2 regions of the Bradyrhizobium sp. AUGA SZCCT0105 genome follow, and region 1 is predicted to be linked to the other one. Evidence: predicted binding sites of a transcription regulator. Region 1 holds the regulator's gene; the other holds the start of a gene.
The links. The regulator LexA, encoded in region 1, represses DNA repair genes until DNA is damaged. The targets are predictions, from matches to a motif close to TGTTCNNNNTGTGTTCNG.

Region 1 (7,601 bases):
GCCCGCTGTGCCGGGAGCTCCGCGACCCAAACAAAGGGCCCCAGCGAGGGGGTACACGCTGAGGCCAGAGCAACTTGGTCACACCATCCTAGACCTCGCCCCGGCGCTTTCCTTTGCTCCTTCGGAGTTACCGGATTCATACGGGTCGAAGACTGAACCTTATTGCTCGCTCGCGCGTATCCATAACGTCAGGATTTTGCCATTCCTCCTGGGGCTAGAACCAACGCCGCCCGTCGTATTTCAATGCGGGCGGCGTTGCGCGTTTCTGGCCCGGAACGAGAGGAGACCGAGCGCGCCCGCGCGGCTGACATGGATGAAAGTTCCCGGGCAGGAACCGGAACGGATATCAGCCGACGTGAGTTGGACAGCATGATCTTGAAGGATGGAGCATCATCGCCGTGAGCCGAAAAACCCTGCAGGCACGTTCAGAGCAGGCGCTCGTCGTCGTCATCCTCAGCACCGGCGCGCTCATCGCCTACCTCGGCCTGGCGCTTTCCAGGATATGAGAGGTCTGCCCGGCAAGCAGCAAGTCGCTGCGCATCGAAGCCCGTAAGCCCAATCACTGATGTGCCCGGCGCAAGCCCCGCAGCAAAATTTCTTCGCTTTATCCGAAGTACAATTCATTGCTCGGTCCCATGGGTGCCATCGGCATCGGGCTTTCCCTGCGCCCTCTTCAAGAGAGACGGCGAAACGAAGAGCAAGGCTCGGGCAAATGATGTCGCGAGAGTGCGAAGCTGCGTCCTCACTCCAACTGTCATCGCCTGGCCTGAACACCTGACCGGGCGATCAAGTACGCTGCGGCTTCTCGATTCAAGCACCGGCGTCTCTGGAATACTGGATCGCCCGGTCAAGCCGGGCGATGACACCGAGATGAAGTACGCAATGACAGTGCGTCATATCGCGCGAGAACCATCCTCATCGTCGTCCTGGCGAAAGCCAGGACCCATTACCCCAAGTGCCCATTGTTGCGCGACGCTGGGGTCACAGCCCTCATTAACAACACGCCCCTGTGGTTATGGGTCCCTGCTTTCGCAGGGACGACACCCCGCTGCCTTCGTCGCATGCCTGCCGCACAATCGGGGACATTGCCGCCCGCCCGCAATTCTCGTACACGGTTTCACGCAATGACCTCGCAACTCTCTCCCGATTCCGTCGACGTGCTGCTGTTCGATATCGGCCGCGTTGTGCTCGACATCGACTTCGAGAAGGTGATGGCGCACTGGGCGTGGCATGCCGGCTGCGCGCCGGCCGACCTCGCCACGCGATTTGTCGTTGACGACAGCTTCAAGCATCACGAGATCGGCCGGATCGACGACGCGGCGTTCTTCGAAAACCTGCGCCGGACGCTCGGCGTCAACCTCACCGATGCACAGTTCCTCGAAGGCTGGAATGCGATCTTCACCGGCGAGATGCCGGGGATTGCACCCCTGCTCGCCACCGCCGCCAGGCGGATGCCGCTCTACGCTTTCTCCAACACCAATCCGGCGCACGTTGCGCATTTCTCGGTCATCCATGCCGAGCTGCTCAGCCATTTCCGCAACGTTTTCCTGTCCTCGACGATCGGATTTCGGAAACCCGACGCCGAGGCCTACGATCATGTGGTAAAAGCCGTCGGCGTGCCGGCGTCGCGGATCCTGTTCTTCGACGACCTGGCCGCCAACATCGAGGGCGCGCGGGCGCGTGGCCTTCATGCCATCCACGTGACATCGACGGATGACGTGGCGAGGGCTCTGACTGCACTTGGTATTGAACATTTGGATTGAAGGAGCTCCGAGCGTGGCCCTGATGCCGGTTGCCGATGCCCTGTCCGCCGTCCTCGCCGGCGCCGAACCGCTACCGGAGGAGATGGTCGCGCTCGATGCCGCCTACCACCGCACCCTGGCGCGCGACCTCGCCGCGCGGCGCACCCAGCCGCCACAGCCGATGTCGGCGATGGACGGCTATGCCGTGCGCGCGGCCGACGCTGGTGATCTGAAGGCCCGGCTCAGGGTGATTGGCGAAGTCGCCGCCGGCCGGCCGTTCGAGCGCACGGTCGGCGCCGGCGAAGCGGTGCGGATCTTCACCGGCGGCGTGATCCCCCATGGCGCCGACGCCGTCATCATCCAGGAAGACACTGCCGTCGACGGCGACCACATCACGATCACCGAGCTAGCTGCCGCCGGACGGCATATCCGCCCGGCCGGCGTCGACTTCCGTGAAGGCGACGTGCTGCTCGATGCCGGCAGCCGCCTCTCCGATCGCGCGCTGTCGCTGGCGGCCGCCATGAACTATCCGGACCTCGCGGTGCACCGCCGTCCGAAGGTCGCGGTGCTGGCGACCGGCGACGAGCTGGTGATGCCGGGCTCGACGCCCGGCCCCGGCCAGATCGTCTATTCCAACGGCTATGCGCTGCGGGCGCTGGCGCGCGCCGAAGGCGCCGAGACCGTCGATCTCGGGATTGCCGCCGACACGGTGGAGGCCACCACCGCCGGCATCCGCCGGGCCCGAGAGACGGGTGCCGACATCCTGATCACGACCGGCGGCGCCTCGGTCGGCGACCACGACCTGGTCAAGCAGTCGCTGGAGGCCGAAGGCGTCGAGATGGCGTTCTGGCGGATCGCGATGCGGCCCGGCAAGCCGATGATGCATGGCCGGCTCGGCGCGATGCGGGTGATCGGCCTGCCCGGCAATCCGGTGTCCTCCTATGTCTGCGCCTTCCTGTTTCTGGTGCCGTTGATTCGGGCGCTGAGCGGCCGAAAAGCTGTTCATCATCGCCGCGAGAGCGCATTGCTCGGCCGCGACATCGCCGCCAACGACCAGCGCGAGGACTATCTGCGCGCCCGCCTCGAGGAGCGCGAGGACGGCACGCTGATCGCAACGCCTGTCATGCAGCAGGACTCGTCGCTGCTCGGGAATCTCGCTGCGGCACGGGCACTTCTCGTGCGTCCGCCGTTTGCGCCCGCCGCCGCCAAAGGCAGCCAATGCGAGATCCTGACACTGCCCAAGTGACAGCGCAGACCGCATCGCTTGTGCGCTCGCCGGATGCGTTCACCGGAAATTAAGTGGTTGCGGAACACATATCGAACATATAGTGTCCGTTCATGATTTGTTTCGAGTACTGGTGTGTACAAATGGGAGGCCGCGAGGGAGCGCTTGTGATGAGCACCGTGCTCCTGAGGTCTGGCCCCGCCTGAAAAGTCTCGGAATCGAACGACGCTACCAACCGGGGGAATACTCGAGATGCTCACGCGCAAACAGTACGAACTTCTGCGTTTCATCAATGAACGTCTGAAGGAGGCCGGCGTACCGCCCTCGTTCGACGAGATGAAGGATGCGCTCGACCTGCGCTCGAAGTCCGGAATCCACCGCCTGATCACTGCGCTGGAGGAGCGCGGCTTCATCCGCCGCCTGCCCAACCGCGCCCGCGCCATCGAAGTCATCAAGCTGCCCGAACTCTCGGCCGGCGGCGGCAACGGCCGCCGCGGCTTCACGCCGAGCGTGATCGAAGGCACCCTCGGCAAGCGCACCAGCACGCCGCCGATCGCCGAGGACGACGGCAACCGTCCGGTCGCGGTCCCCGTGATGGGCCGGATCGCCGCCGGTACGCCGATCGAGGCGCTGCAGACCCGCAGCCACACCATCAGCGTACCGCCCGACATGCTCGGCGCCGGCGAGCACTATGCGCTGGAAGTGCGCGGCGACTCGATGGTCGACGCCGGCATCCTCGACGGCGACATGGCGCTGATCCAGCGCAACGACGTCGCCAACACCGGCGACATCGTGGTGGCACTGATCGACGAGGAGGAAGCCACCCTGAAGCGCTTCCGCCGCCGCGGCGCGTCGATCGCGCTGGAGCCGGCCAACACCGCCTATGAAGTGCGCATCCTGCCGCCGAACCGGGTCCGCATCCAGGGCAAGCTGATCGGCCTCTATCGCAAATACTGAATTTCAAATACTTGCGGCGGCGGGGAACGAGCAACACATCGGATCGTTCTTTGAAAGATAGCGTAACGTGCAGCCTGCCCGACGCGCTCCGATACCTCTCGCGCAGCGTCGCGTGTTTGTGATCAGGGCGTTTCGTCGACCAGTCGTACAATCGCCCAGAAACGAGGAGACACTCGTTCGCTATCGTCCACTCTGGTAGAGGCCCTATGCCTCAAGGAGAGGCACGGGTCGCTACCTCGAACAGAGGAGCCATCCGATGTGTGACTATAGTCTGCACGCCGTGGCGTCGCGCCCCGCCATTGTTGGAGAGACGCTGATCACCACGACTTTCCGCGGCACGTCGACCCGCGGCTTTGCTTCGGAGACCGACCCCACTGTCGCGGTCTGCATGCTGCCGGGCACCGAGCTCGCTTTCGCCGAGAACGTTCGCTACGACAGCCGCTGGATCTGGACCAAGACGATGAACTTCCGCGTCGGCGTGTTCAACGAAGTCGAGCCCGACGTTCCCGATCGCCATCATGACGCGGTCGAATTCCCCGACGGCAGCCATGTGCTGGTGACCCAGCTCGTCGAGGGACAACGCGTCAGCGTGCTGCAATTGCCGGCGCTGCATCCGCCGGTCGAGCAGAAGCCGAAGGTTGTGGAGCGGCGGCCCTCCGCATTTGCGTCGCTGTTTTTGGGTTGAACGCATCGTCGCCGCGGAATGAGCTGTTCGGCGGCGGATGACCTAAGCGATTTCGAGCGACCCCGGACGCCGGGTTCCGGGGCGCAGCTGGAGAATTGCGTCGGCGCGCGCCTTGGCGCATCATCGGGCACGGAGGACGTGCGTGGTGGTCGACAAGGTCACATGGCAAAAGGCTGGACGCGTCACGGAGCCGGGCCGCTACTTGTTCCGGTTCGGCTGGCTGACGGTGACGGCTGACGACCTGAAGGTCTGGGAGCGATTCCCCGAGGCTTCCTTCACCCTCGTCAAGAAGCCCGACGCTGGCCCTGACTCCGACGAATACCATCTCGGCCTGTTCGAGTTGCCGACCGGCCCCTCACCCGACAACGGCTAATCCTCGCCCTGCAAATCGGTCTCGGCCGGCGTCGCATCGACGACGGGCCGCGGCGCGCTGCCGAGTGCGCGCAACGTCGTCTCAACCTCACCGTCGCCGGGAACCGCCGGCGACCACGGCCGGTCGATCCCGCCGGGCTTGACCGCATCGATGGCATAGCCGTCCCTGATGCGCCGCAGCACCAGCGCGCCGTGGCGCCGCAACCGCTCGGCATCGATCACCGAAGCCGCGCAGCCCCGCGGTGCCGGCCGCGCGGTCACGATCAGCGCCGCACGCTCGCAATCATCGGCCAGCGCCTCCGGCCGTGTCGCCAGCGCGACGAAGGCGCCGCCGGGCCCCTGCGTCACGCAGCCGCTCGGATCGCAGGAGACACCCTCGCCGAGCGAGGAATCCGTGGCAGTCCGCGCGTCAGCATCCGCCGCCAGCCACTCCTTGACCAGAAATGCGTCCTTCGCGCTGTGCATCAGATGCAGCCGCCCGTCGCCGCCCCGCACCGCGACGTTGCGGCCGTCGGCGGAGACCAGCACGTCCGGCTGCGGCACCCACAGCGCCCAGACCGAGGCCACCACCAACAGCACCGCCCCCGACCAGCGCAGCGGCGTGCGCAACAGCCCAAGCAGGATGAGACCCGCGCTTGCCACGACCATCGGCCCGATTCCGAACGCCGCCATCCGGCCGACCGCGCCTGGGAGCGCTGCGACCCATTGCGTCACCAGGATCATCCAGTCGATGCCGAACCCCATGATTGCCCAGAACACGCCGTCGAAGCCGAACGGCATGGCGAGCAGCCCGAGCAGGCCGGCCGGCATCACGACCGCCGACACCACCGGCATCGCCGCGAGGTTCGCCAGCAGCCCGTAGGGCGTCACGCGGTGGAAATGGAATGCGGCGTAGGGTGTGGTCGCGAGCCCCGCCACCAGCGAGGCCAACATCAGCATCGTGAGCTCACGCCCGCCCCACAGCGCGACGCGCGCGGTCGCCGAATGATCGGGCGACGCCAGCAGGTTCGGCAGCCCGATCTGCACCAGCCCCACCAGCCCGAGGGTCGCCGCAAACGACATCTGGAAGCTCGGATGCACCAGCGCCTCCGGCGCGATCGCGAGCACGATCAGCGCCGCCACCGCCAGCGTGCGGAAGGTGATCGCGCGGCGGTCGACGATCACGGCGATCAGCACCACGGCCGTCATGAAGAACGATCGCTGGGTCGCGACCTCCGCCCCCGACAGCAGCAGGTAGAACGCCGCCGCGACGAGCGCGGCCGCCGCCGCCCATTTCTTGATCGGGTGCCCGGCCGTCAGCGCCGGAAACAGCGCAAGCAACGCGCGGATCGTGAAGAACACGACGCCGGCGACCACGGCCATGTGGTAGCCGGAGATCGACAGCACGTGGCCGAGCCCCGAGATGAACATCGCGTCGTTGACCGGCGTCGTGATCGCATCGCGCCGGCCGGTGAGCAGTGCAGTTGCGATCGCGCGCTGATCCCCGTCGAGCGTGGTGCGGATGCGCGCGTCGATGGCATCGCGCAGCCACTGCATGAATGCGGCATAGCGCAGCGCAAGGCCACCAGTTGCCGGCGGCTCCCTAGTCTTCACCGCGCCCATCACGAAACCGGATGCGCCGATACCCTGGAAATAGAGGTCGCGGCCGAAATCATAGGAGCCCGGACGCTGCGGCCCGAGCGGCGGCATCAGCCGCGCCTTCAATTCGACGAAGCTGCCGACCTCGGGCGCGGTGCCCTTCTTCACCGAGAGCCTGACGCGCTCGAGTTTTGGCACCTCGCGCTGGCTTTCCATCGACACGACGCGCAGCACGAAGCGGTCCGTCTTCTCCCTGACGTCGCGCGTCTCGACAAAGCCGGTCAGCGCCACGGAATATATCGGCCGCGCCAACACGCCATGGGCGATCCGCGCGGTCTTCCATGTCGCCGTCGCAAATCCCGCCGCGACCGCAGCCAGCATCACGACGGCGGGAAACACCCGGCGCCGCCGCAGCAGCAGTGCCAGCAAGCAGAGCGCGATGGCGACGGTCGCCGCGACCGAGAGCCGCGGCTCGTGCTCGGCCGCAAAATAGAATGCAATGCCGGTGCCGAACGCCACCGGCACCCACGGCAACAGCCGCCCGGCCCCCGTCTCCGCACGCGCCCATTGCCGCAATGTCTCGACGAGAGGACGCCAGATGCTGGCGCGCACCGGAATATAGCCGCCGGCCGGCGCAGCCGTGCGCGGCGGCCACGTCCCCGCGTAGCCGCGTCTGCCGCCCGGCGTCGTGCCCTGCTCCGCCATTCCGCTCGCGATCCCTGCCGGGCGGCAGGCTAGCGGATGCCGCAGTCACTCGACTAGCGGAACGGAACCGAAACACGCAACCGAAGGCTGTGACCTGCGAGGATATCTGGGCGCTCACCCGGGGCTGCGCGCGCCTAGATCAGCGGCGTCTGCGACGAGACGTGGTGGCAGGCGATCTTCCAGTCGCCGTCCTCGCGCGCGATCACCCAGGTGATCTTGACGGCGAGCGAGGGCGCATCGCCGTCAAGGAAAAAGGACGCGATAGCAGCCATGTTGACGAGATCGGCATTCACCCGTTCGGTCCTGATATCGCTGAACCGTACGCGCGGCGCGTGCC
Region 2 (7,601 bases), on a different contig from region 1:
TCGACCCTGACAGCTACAGATCGCTGACCCTTGCCGGTTTGCCTGCGCTGCTGGTCAAGGCCAGCGGGACGGCGTTGTTCGTCTGGGTCTATGTCGCGGTCTCGATCAAGCGCCTGCACGACCGCGACAGGAGCGGCTGGTGGATGGTCCCGTTCTTCGCGATCCCCGGGCTCATGAGCCAATTCGCGGACCGGCTTCCCGATGAGTCCTATTGGGTGATGGCGGCGGGCGCGATCGTCTCCGTGCTCTATATCTGGGGCTTCATCGAGCTGGCGTTTCTGCGCGGCACCTCTTACCCCAATCGCTATGGTCCCAATCCGCTTGGGAAAACCCACGCGCGACAACGCGGCGACCGCGGCAACGGGTCGCGCTCCAGGCAGGGCTGGGATCAGCAGAGCGAGCTCGAATGATGCCGCGCAAAGCTGGTCCACCCGCGGTGTGACGTGTTAAGCGAGGCGCATGAGTGATGCTGTCTCGATTACCCGCGATCTGGTTCGCTGCCCCTCCGTCACCCCGGCCGACGCCGGCGCGCTTGGCGTTCTTGAAAATTTGCTGAAAAGCGCAGGCTTCGGCGTCCACCGCGTGACGTTCTCCGAGCCCGGCACCGCCGACATCGACAATCTCTATGCCCGCATTGGCAGCGCGGCGCCACATATCACCTTTGCCGGCCACACCGACGTGGTGCCGCCCGGCGATGAAGCGGCGTGGACGCTCGGCGCATTCTCCGGCGAGGTCAAGGACGGCTATCTCTACGGCCGCGGCGCCGTCGACATGAAGGGCGGCATCGCCTGCAGCGTCGCCGCCGTGCTGCAATATCTCGGCGACCATGGCGGCAAGCCGCGAGAAGACGGCAACGGCTCGATCTCCTTCCTGATCACCGGCGATGAGGAAGACGTCTCGATCAACGGCACCGTCAAGCTGTTGAAATGGTGCGCCGAGCGCGGCGAGAAATTCGACCATTGCGTGCTCGGCGAGCCGTCGAATGTCGAGGTGCTCGGCGACATGATCAAGATCGGCCGGCGCGGCTCGCAGTCCGGCACGCTCGTCGTCGATGGCGTGCAGGGCCACGTCGCCTATCCGCACCGCGCCTCGAACCCGGTGCCCGATATCTCGCGGTTGATCGTCGCGCTGAGCGACGAGCCGCTCGATCACGGCAGCGCGCAATTCCAGGCCAGCAACCTCGAATTCACCACGGTCGATGTCGGCAACGCCGCGAGCAATGTGATCCCGGGCCAGGCGCGGGCGAAGTTCAACATCCGCTACAACGACAACCACACCCAGGAAAGCCTGCGGCAGCTGGTCGACGAGCGGCTGGCGAAGGCCTGCGGCAACCGCATCCGTGCTCACATCGACTGGCAGCCGTCGAACTCCAACGTGTTCGTGACCCAGCCCGGCCCGTTCACCGATCTTGCGGTCGCCGCGATCGAGGAGATCACCGGCCGCAAGCCGGAGCTTTCGACATCGGGCGGCACGTCGGATGCGCGCTTCATCTCGAGCTATTGCCCGGTGATCGAATTCGGCCTGGTCGGCCAGACCATGCACCAGATCGACGAGCGCACGCCGGTGGCCGATCTGGAGAAGTTGACGCGGATCTATCGGGGCGTGTTGGACAGGTATTTTGCGTAGTCCGGCCGCTCGGCTGGACAAAAATATCGAAAACAACCCCATGCACAGTAGGGATTGGGGCCGTTCGTCATCCACCCGCACAAGATGCAGCGTGCTAATCCGTAGGATGGGTAGAGCGCAGCGAAACCCATCATCTCACCGCGCGGATACAAGTGATGGGTTTCGCTTCGCTCTACCCATCCTACCAGATCATTCACACCGCCTAATAATCCACCCGCATCAGATAGAGCCCGTCCGGCGGCGCCACGGGGCCGCAGGCGGCGCGGTTGCGGGCGGCGAGTGCGCCAAAGAGATCGTCCGCACTCCAGCGGCCCTCGCCGACCCAGACCAGCGATCCCACCATCGAACGCACCTGGCTGTGCAGGAACGAGCGCGCCGACGTCACGATGTTGATCGCGTCGCCCTCGCGCGCGACGTCGAGCTGATCGAGCGTCTTCTCCGGCGACCTGGCCTGGCACTCGGTGTCGCGGAAGGTGGTAAAATCGTGCTTGCCGAGGAGGCGCTGCGCGGCGGCGTGCATCGCGTCGGCATCGAGCGCACGCGGCACGCGCCAGACGCGACTGACGTCCAGCGCGAGGTTCGCGCGGGTGTTGGTGATGCGATAGAGATAGTGCCGCTTGATCGCCGAGAACCGTGCCTCGAAATCGTCGGGCACGATGTCAGCCGCGAGCACGCCGATCGGATTGGGCCGCAGATGCGCGTTCAGCCCGTCGCGGAAGCGGCCGGGCGGAAAATGCTTGGCGATGTCGCAATGCGCGACCTGGCCGCGCGCATGCACGCCGGCATCGGTACGCCCGGCGCCATGGACGCGCACGTCCTCGCCGCAGATCGCCTTGACCGCCGTCTCCAGCGCGCCCTGCACGGTCGGTGCATTGTCCTGGATCTGCCAGCCGGAGAACGGCGTGCCGTCATATTCGATGGTGAGCTTGTAGCGGGGCATCGTTCAATCTGGTTTGGCCGTCATTGCCGGGCTTGACCCGGCAATCCATCCTCTTCAGGACAAGCTTCTTTTCGAGATGGATGCGCGGGTCAAGCCCGCGCATGACAATCTCAGGACACCTTCGCCCCCGGCTTCAGCGGTGTGCCGCGCAAAAAGTCCGCCGCCTTCATCGGCGCCTTGCCGGCGCGCTGCAGTTCGAGAATCCGGACCGCGCCATCGCCGCAGGCGATCGCAAAGGTATCGTCGAGCACATCGCCCGGTTGGCCCGAGCCTTTAGCAAGCTCGCAGCGCAGGATTTTCAGCCGCACCGGTTCACCCTCGCCCAAAAGCTCGCACCAGGCGCCGGGGAACGGCGAAAGCCCGTGAATGTGCCGTAGCACCGCATGCGCGGGCTGCTTCCAGTCGATCCGCGCCTCGGCCTTCTCGATCTTGGCGGCGTAGGTGACGCCGGCCTCGCTCTGCTTCGTCAGCTGCAACCCGCCGCGCTGCAGCGCGCCCATCGCGCGCACCATCAGATCGGCGCCGAGCGGCGCCAGCGCGTCGTGCAGGTCGGATGCCGTCATGCTGTCCGAGATCGGCAGCCGCTCGGCCATCGCGACGTCGCCGGTGTCGAGGCCGACATCCATCTTCATCACCATCACGCCGCTCTCGGCATCGCCCGCCATGATGGCGCGGTTGATCGGCGCGGCGCCGCGCCAGCGCGGCAATAGCGAGGCATGGAGGTTGAAGCAGCCGAGCTTCGGCGAATCGAGGATGGCCTGCGGCAGGATCATGCCGTAGGCGACGACGACAGCGGCATCCGCGTCAAACGCGCGAAACTCCTCGAGCGCTTCCGGTGTCTTCAGGGTTTTCGGCGTCAGCACGGGAATGCCGAGGCGGCGCGCCTCCTGCTCGACCGGTGTCGGCTGCAACTGCAGGCCGCGCCGTCCGCCCGGCTTCGGCGCGCGGGTATAGACCGCTACGACCTCATGGCCATGGGCCACCAGCTCCAGCAGCGTCGGCACCGCGAAATCGGGCGTGCCCATGAAGATCAGACGGAGAGGCATGCGGTCAGATTCTTCCGGGAGGATCCAATCTTCGTCATGGCCGGGCTTGTCCCGGCCATCCACGTCTTTGGTCTCCCAGAAGGAAGACGTGGATGCCCGGGTCAAGCCCGGGCATGACGGCGGAGTGCGCGCCTACTCAGCCGCGCGCTTGGCGGCCTTCTCGAATTTCTTGAAGACGCGGTCGCGCTTCAGCTTCGACAGATAGTCCACGAACAGCACGCCGTTGAGATGGTCGATCTCGTGCTGGATGCAGGTGGCATAGAGCCCCTCCGCATCCTCCTCATGCAGCTTGCCGTCGAGGTCGGTGAAGCGCAGGCGCACCCGCGCCGGGCGCTCGACCTCCTCGTAATATTCGGGGATCGACAGGCAGCCCTCTTCGTAGACCGACAGCTCCTCCGAGTGCGAAATGATCTCCGGATTGATGAACACCCGCGGCTGCGGCGTGGTCTCGCCGTTCTCGTCGCGCTTGGCGAGGTCCATGGTGATCAGCCGCAGCGGCTGCGCGACCTGGATCGCCGCGAGCCCGATGCCGGGCGCGTCATACATGGTCTCGAGCATGTCGTCGGCGAGCTTGCGGATCTCCGGCGTCACCTTCTCGATCGGTTTCGACACCAGACGCAACTGCTTGTCCGGCAGGATGATGATTTCTCGTAATGCCATGGCGGCGATTTAAGCTGCTGACTTCATGGGGTCAATGCGCTCAGGAACCGGTTAGGGCAGCCTTAACCACGTTTCTTCACGCAAGATTAACCAAGGAATTTAAGGGACTGTTTACCATAAATGTTCCCTTTTCGTTCGGCGGCAACGCCGAATCGGCTACAACTGCCGACATGAACGAGATTCTCCTCACGATTGGCGACCTTCCCGTCCGTGTCTCCGACGCGTTGATCGGCCTTGGCGCACTGGCGCTGATCCTGCTGTTCGCCATCGCCGTGGTGATCGCGCGCGCCAGCCGGCGCGGCGCGGAACTGGCGATGGCCCAGGCCGTCCGCGCCGACGAGCTGGAGGAGCGGCTTGCCGACATGCTGCGGGCCCAGAGCGAGGCCTCGGGGCGGGTCGACGCGATGGGGCAGGCACTGGCCGGCCGTCAGGCCGAGATGGCCCGTGCCGTCAACGAGCGGCTGGATTCGGTGACCCACCGGGTCGGCCAATCGATGGAACAGACCACGCGCAACACGATGGATTCGCTGCGCGTGCTGCACGAGCGGCTCGGCATCATCGATCACGCCCACAAGAACCTCAACGAGCTCACCACCCAGGTGACGACGTTGCGCGACGTGCTCGCCAACAAGCAATCGCGCGGCGCCTTCGGCCAGGCGCGGATGGAAGCGATCGTCCAGGACGGCATGCCGAAGGGCTCGTTCGAGTTCCAGTATACGCTGACGTCGGGCAAGCGGCCGGACTGCGTCGTGTTCCTGCCCGACCAGCGTCCGCTCTGCATCGACGCGAAATTCCCGCTCGAGGCCATGACCGCGCTGCACGACGCGCGCAGCGACGAGGAGCGCAAATTCGCCAGCCAGCGGCTGCGCGCCGACGTGCTGAAGCATGTCAGCGACATCGCGGAGAAATACCTGATCCCGGGCGAGACCCAGGACACCGCGCTGATGTTCGTACCCTCGGAATCGGTCTATGCCGAAATCCATGACGGCTTCGACGACGTGGTCCAGAAGGCCTATCGCGCCCGGGTCGTGCTGGTGTCGCCCTCGCTGCTGATGCTGGCGATCCAGGTGATGCAGCAGATCCTGAAGGACGCCCGCATCCGCGACGCCGCCGACCAGATCCGCAACGAGGTGATGCATCTCGGCGACGACCTCAGCCGCCTGCGTGATCGCGTGCTCAAGCTGCAAAACCACTTCGGCCAGGTCAACGAGGACGTCAGGCAGATCCTGATCTCCGCCGACAAGATCGAAAAGCGCGCCGGCCGCATCGAGGAACTCGACTTCAGCAAGTCCGAGACCCCGATCGAGGTCCCGCGCTTCGTAAAGGCCAGCACGCCCGAGCTGTTCCCCGCCCCGCGCAAGCTGCAGGCGGGGGAGTGAATGTTGCTTTAGAATTTGCGTGGCGCGCTTGCGCCGCCCAATCGGTGTGTCATCGCCCGGCTTTATCCAAAAATAGCCGCAGGTGGCGGATAGGCCTCTGGAATACTGGATCGCCCGGTCGAGCCGGGCGATGACAGTCTTTTTGGGGCCGAATCCGGTAGCAACTTCTCTGTGACCGCACCTGGAGAATGTTGATGACCGCAGATCGCACGGCATAATCAGGTGTCATCGCCCGGCTCGACCGGGCGATCCAGTATCCCAGAGGCGGAAATTTGGGAGCACGCAGCTACTACGTCTACATTCTCGCCAGCCGCATCGGCGGCACGCTCTACATCGGTGTGACAAATGATCTCATTCGTCGCGTCGGCGAGCACAAGCTGAAACTCGTCCAAAGTTTCACTGAGAAATATGATGTGGTGAAGCTCGTTTATTTCGAGCAGTTCGACGATCCCGAGAACGCGATAAAGCGCGAGAAGCGGCTCAAGAAATGGCCGCGCGCATGGAAGATTTCGCTGATCGAGAAGGACAATCCAGACTGGATTGATCTTTACGCAGAGATCGCCGGTGGCGGCGGATAGGCCTCTGGAATACTGGGTCGCCCGGTCAAGCCGGGCGATGACACCGTCTTTGCGGCTCGAATCTGCTAACAGGGGGTATGACCGCGCCCGAAGCGACCGCGACAAAGCCGGAAACGACCGTCCCCGCCGCCACCTCCTGGCGCGACAGCTTTGCGGTGTATCTGCAGCCGCGGGTGCTGATCGTGCTGCTGCTCGGCTTCTCCTCGGGCCTGCCGCTGGCGCTGTCGGGCTCGACGCTGCAGGTGTGGATGAAGGAGGCCGGGGTCGATCTCGGCACCATCGGGCTGCTGGCGCTGATCGGCACGCCCTACACGCTGAAGTTCCTCTGGGCACCGCTGGTCGATGCGCTGCACGTGCCGCTGTTCACGCAGATCTTCGGTCGCCGCCGCGGCTGGCTGCTGCTCTCGCAGCTGTTGCTGATCGCGACGATCCTGGTGCTGGCGATGGCCGATCCCGCGCGGTCGCCGTGGTTCGCGGCGTTCGCCGCGTTGCTGGTCGCGACCGCGTCGTCGACGCAGGACATCGTGGTCGATGCCTTCCGCGTCGAAAGCCTGCCGGAGAGCGAGCAGGCTGCCGGCATGGCATCCTATGTCGCGGCCTATCGCATCGGCATGCTGGTCTCGACCGCCGGCGCGCTGTTCATCGTCAGCGGCTTCGAGTCCGCCGGCCTCGTGCGCCCGTCGGCGTGGATGTGGGGCTATGTGGTGATGGCGGCGCTGGTCGTGATCGGCATCGTCACCGCGCTTGCTGCGACCGAGCCGGCCCAATCGAAAGGCGCGGAGGCCGCCACGCATGCGCAGACCGCGGCCGAACGCGTCTTGCACGCGGCGCTCGGCGCATTCTCCGAGTTCCTCAGCCGCAAGGACGCATTGGCGGCGCTCGCCTTCGTGGTGCTGTTCAAGTTCACCGACGCGTTCTCGGGCACCATGACCGCACCGTTCGTGATCGACATCGGCTTTTCCAAGGTCGATTACGCGGCGATCGTGAAGGGCGTCGGCCTTGCCGCGACCTTGATCGGCGGCTTTGCCGGCGGCTTCGTGGCGCGGCGTTATTCGCTCGCGACCAGCCTGTGGATCGGCGGCGTGCTGCAGGCGGTCGCCAACCTTTCGTTCTCCTGGCTCGCGCATGTCGGCGTCGATCAATGGGCGCTGGCGCTTGCGATCACCGCGGAGAATTTCACCAGCGCGATCGGCACCGTGATCTTCGTCGCCTACCTTTCGGCGCTGTGCCGCAATCCGCTGCACACCGCGACCCAGTATGCGCTGCTCACGGCGCTCGCCGCGGTCGGCCGCACCTATCTGTCGTCGGGCGCGGGCTATGTGGCCAAGGCCGTCGGCTGGCAAATGTTCTTCGTGATCTGCGTGCTGGTCGC

Region 2: a site for LexA is predicted at 4,394-4,411, ahead of JQ573_RS21105 (DNA recombination protein RmuC). Genes of this name have one in related genera too.

Annotation. Positions count from the first base shown of each region.
Region 1 is NZ_JAFCMK010000006.1:373,089-380,689, reverse strand. Features, by position in the region: gene JQ573_RS27860 (HAD family phosphatase) at 1,125-1,763, shown strand; gene glp (gephyrin-like molybdotransferase Glp) at 1,777-2,988, shown strand; gene lexA (transcriptional repressor LexA) at 3,220-3,924, shown strand; gene JQ573_RS27845 (hypothetical protein) at 4,181-4,609, shown strand; gene JQ573_RS27840 (hypothetical protein) at 4,755-4,982, shown strand; gene JQ573_RS27835 (ComEC/Rec2 family competence protein) at 4,979-7,264, opposite strand; gene JQ573_RS27830 (nuclear transport factor 2 family protein) at 7,399-7,601, opposite strand, start outside.
Region 2 is NZ_JAFCMK010000004.1:324,512-332,112, reverse strand. Features, by position in the region: gene JQ573_RS21130 (DUF805 domain-containing protein) at 1-410, shown strand, start outside; gene dapE (succinyl-diaminopimelate desuccinylase) at 460-1,626, shown strand; gene truA (tRNA pseudouridine(38-40) synthase TruA) at 1,829-2,566, opposite strand; gene fmt (methionyl-tRNA formyltransferase) at 2,677-3,612, opposite strand; gene def (peptide deformylase) at 3,745-4,272, opposite strand; gene JQ573_RS21105 (DNA recombination protein RmuC) at 4,443-5,651, shown strand; gene JQ573_RS21100 (GIY-YIG nuclease family protein) at 5,924-6,229, shown strand; gene JQ573_RS21095 (AmpG family muropeptide MFS transporter) at 6,307-7,601, shown strand, end outside.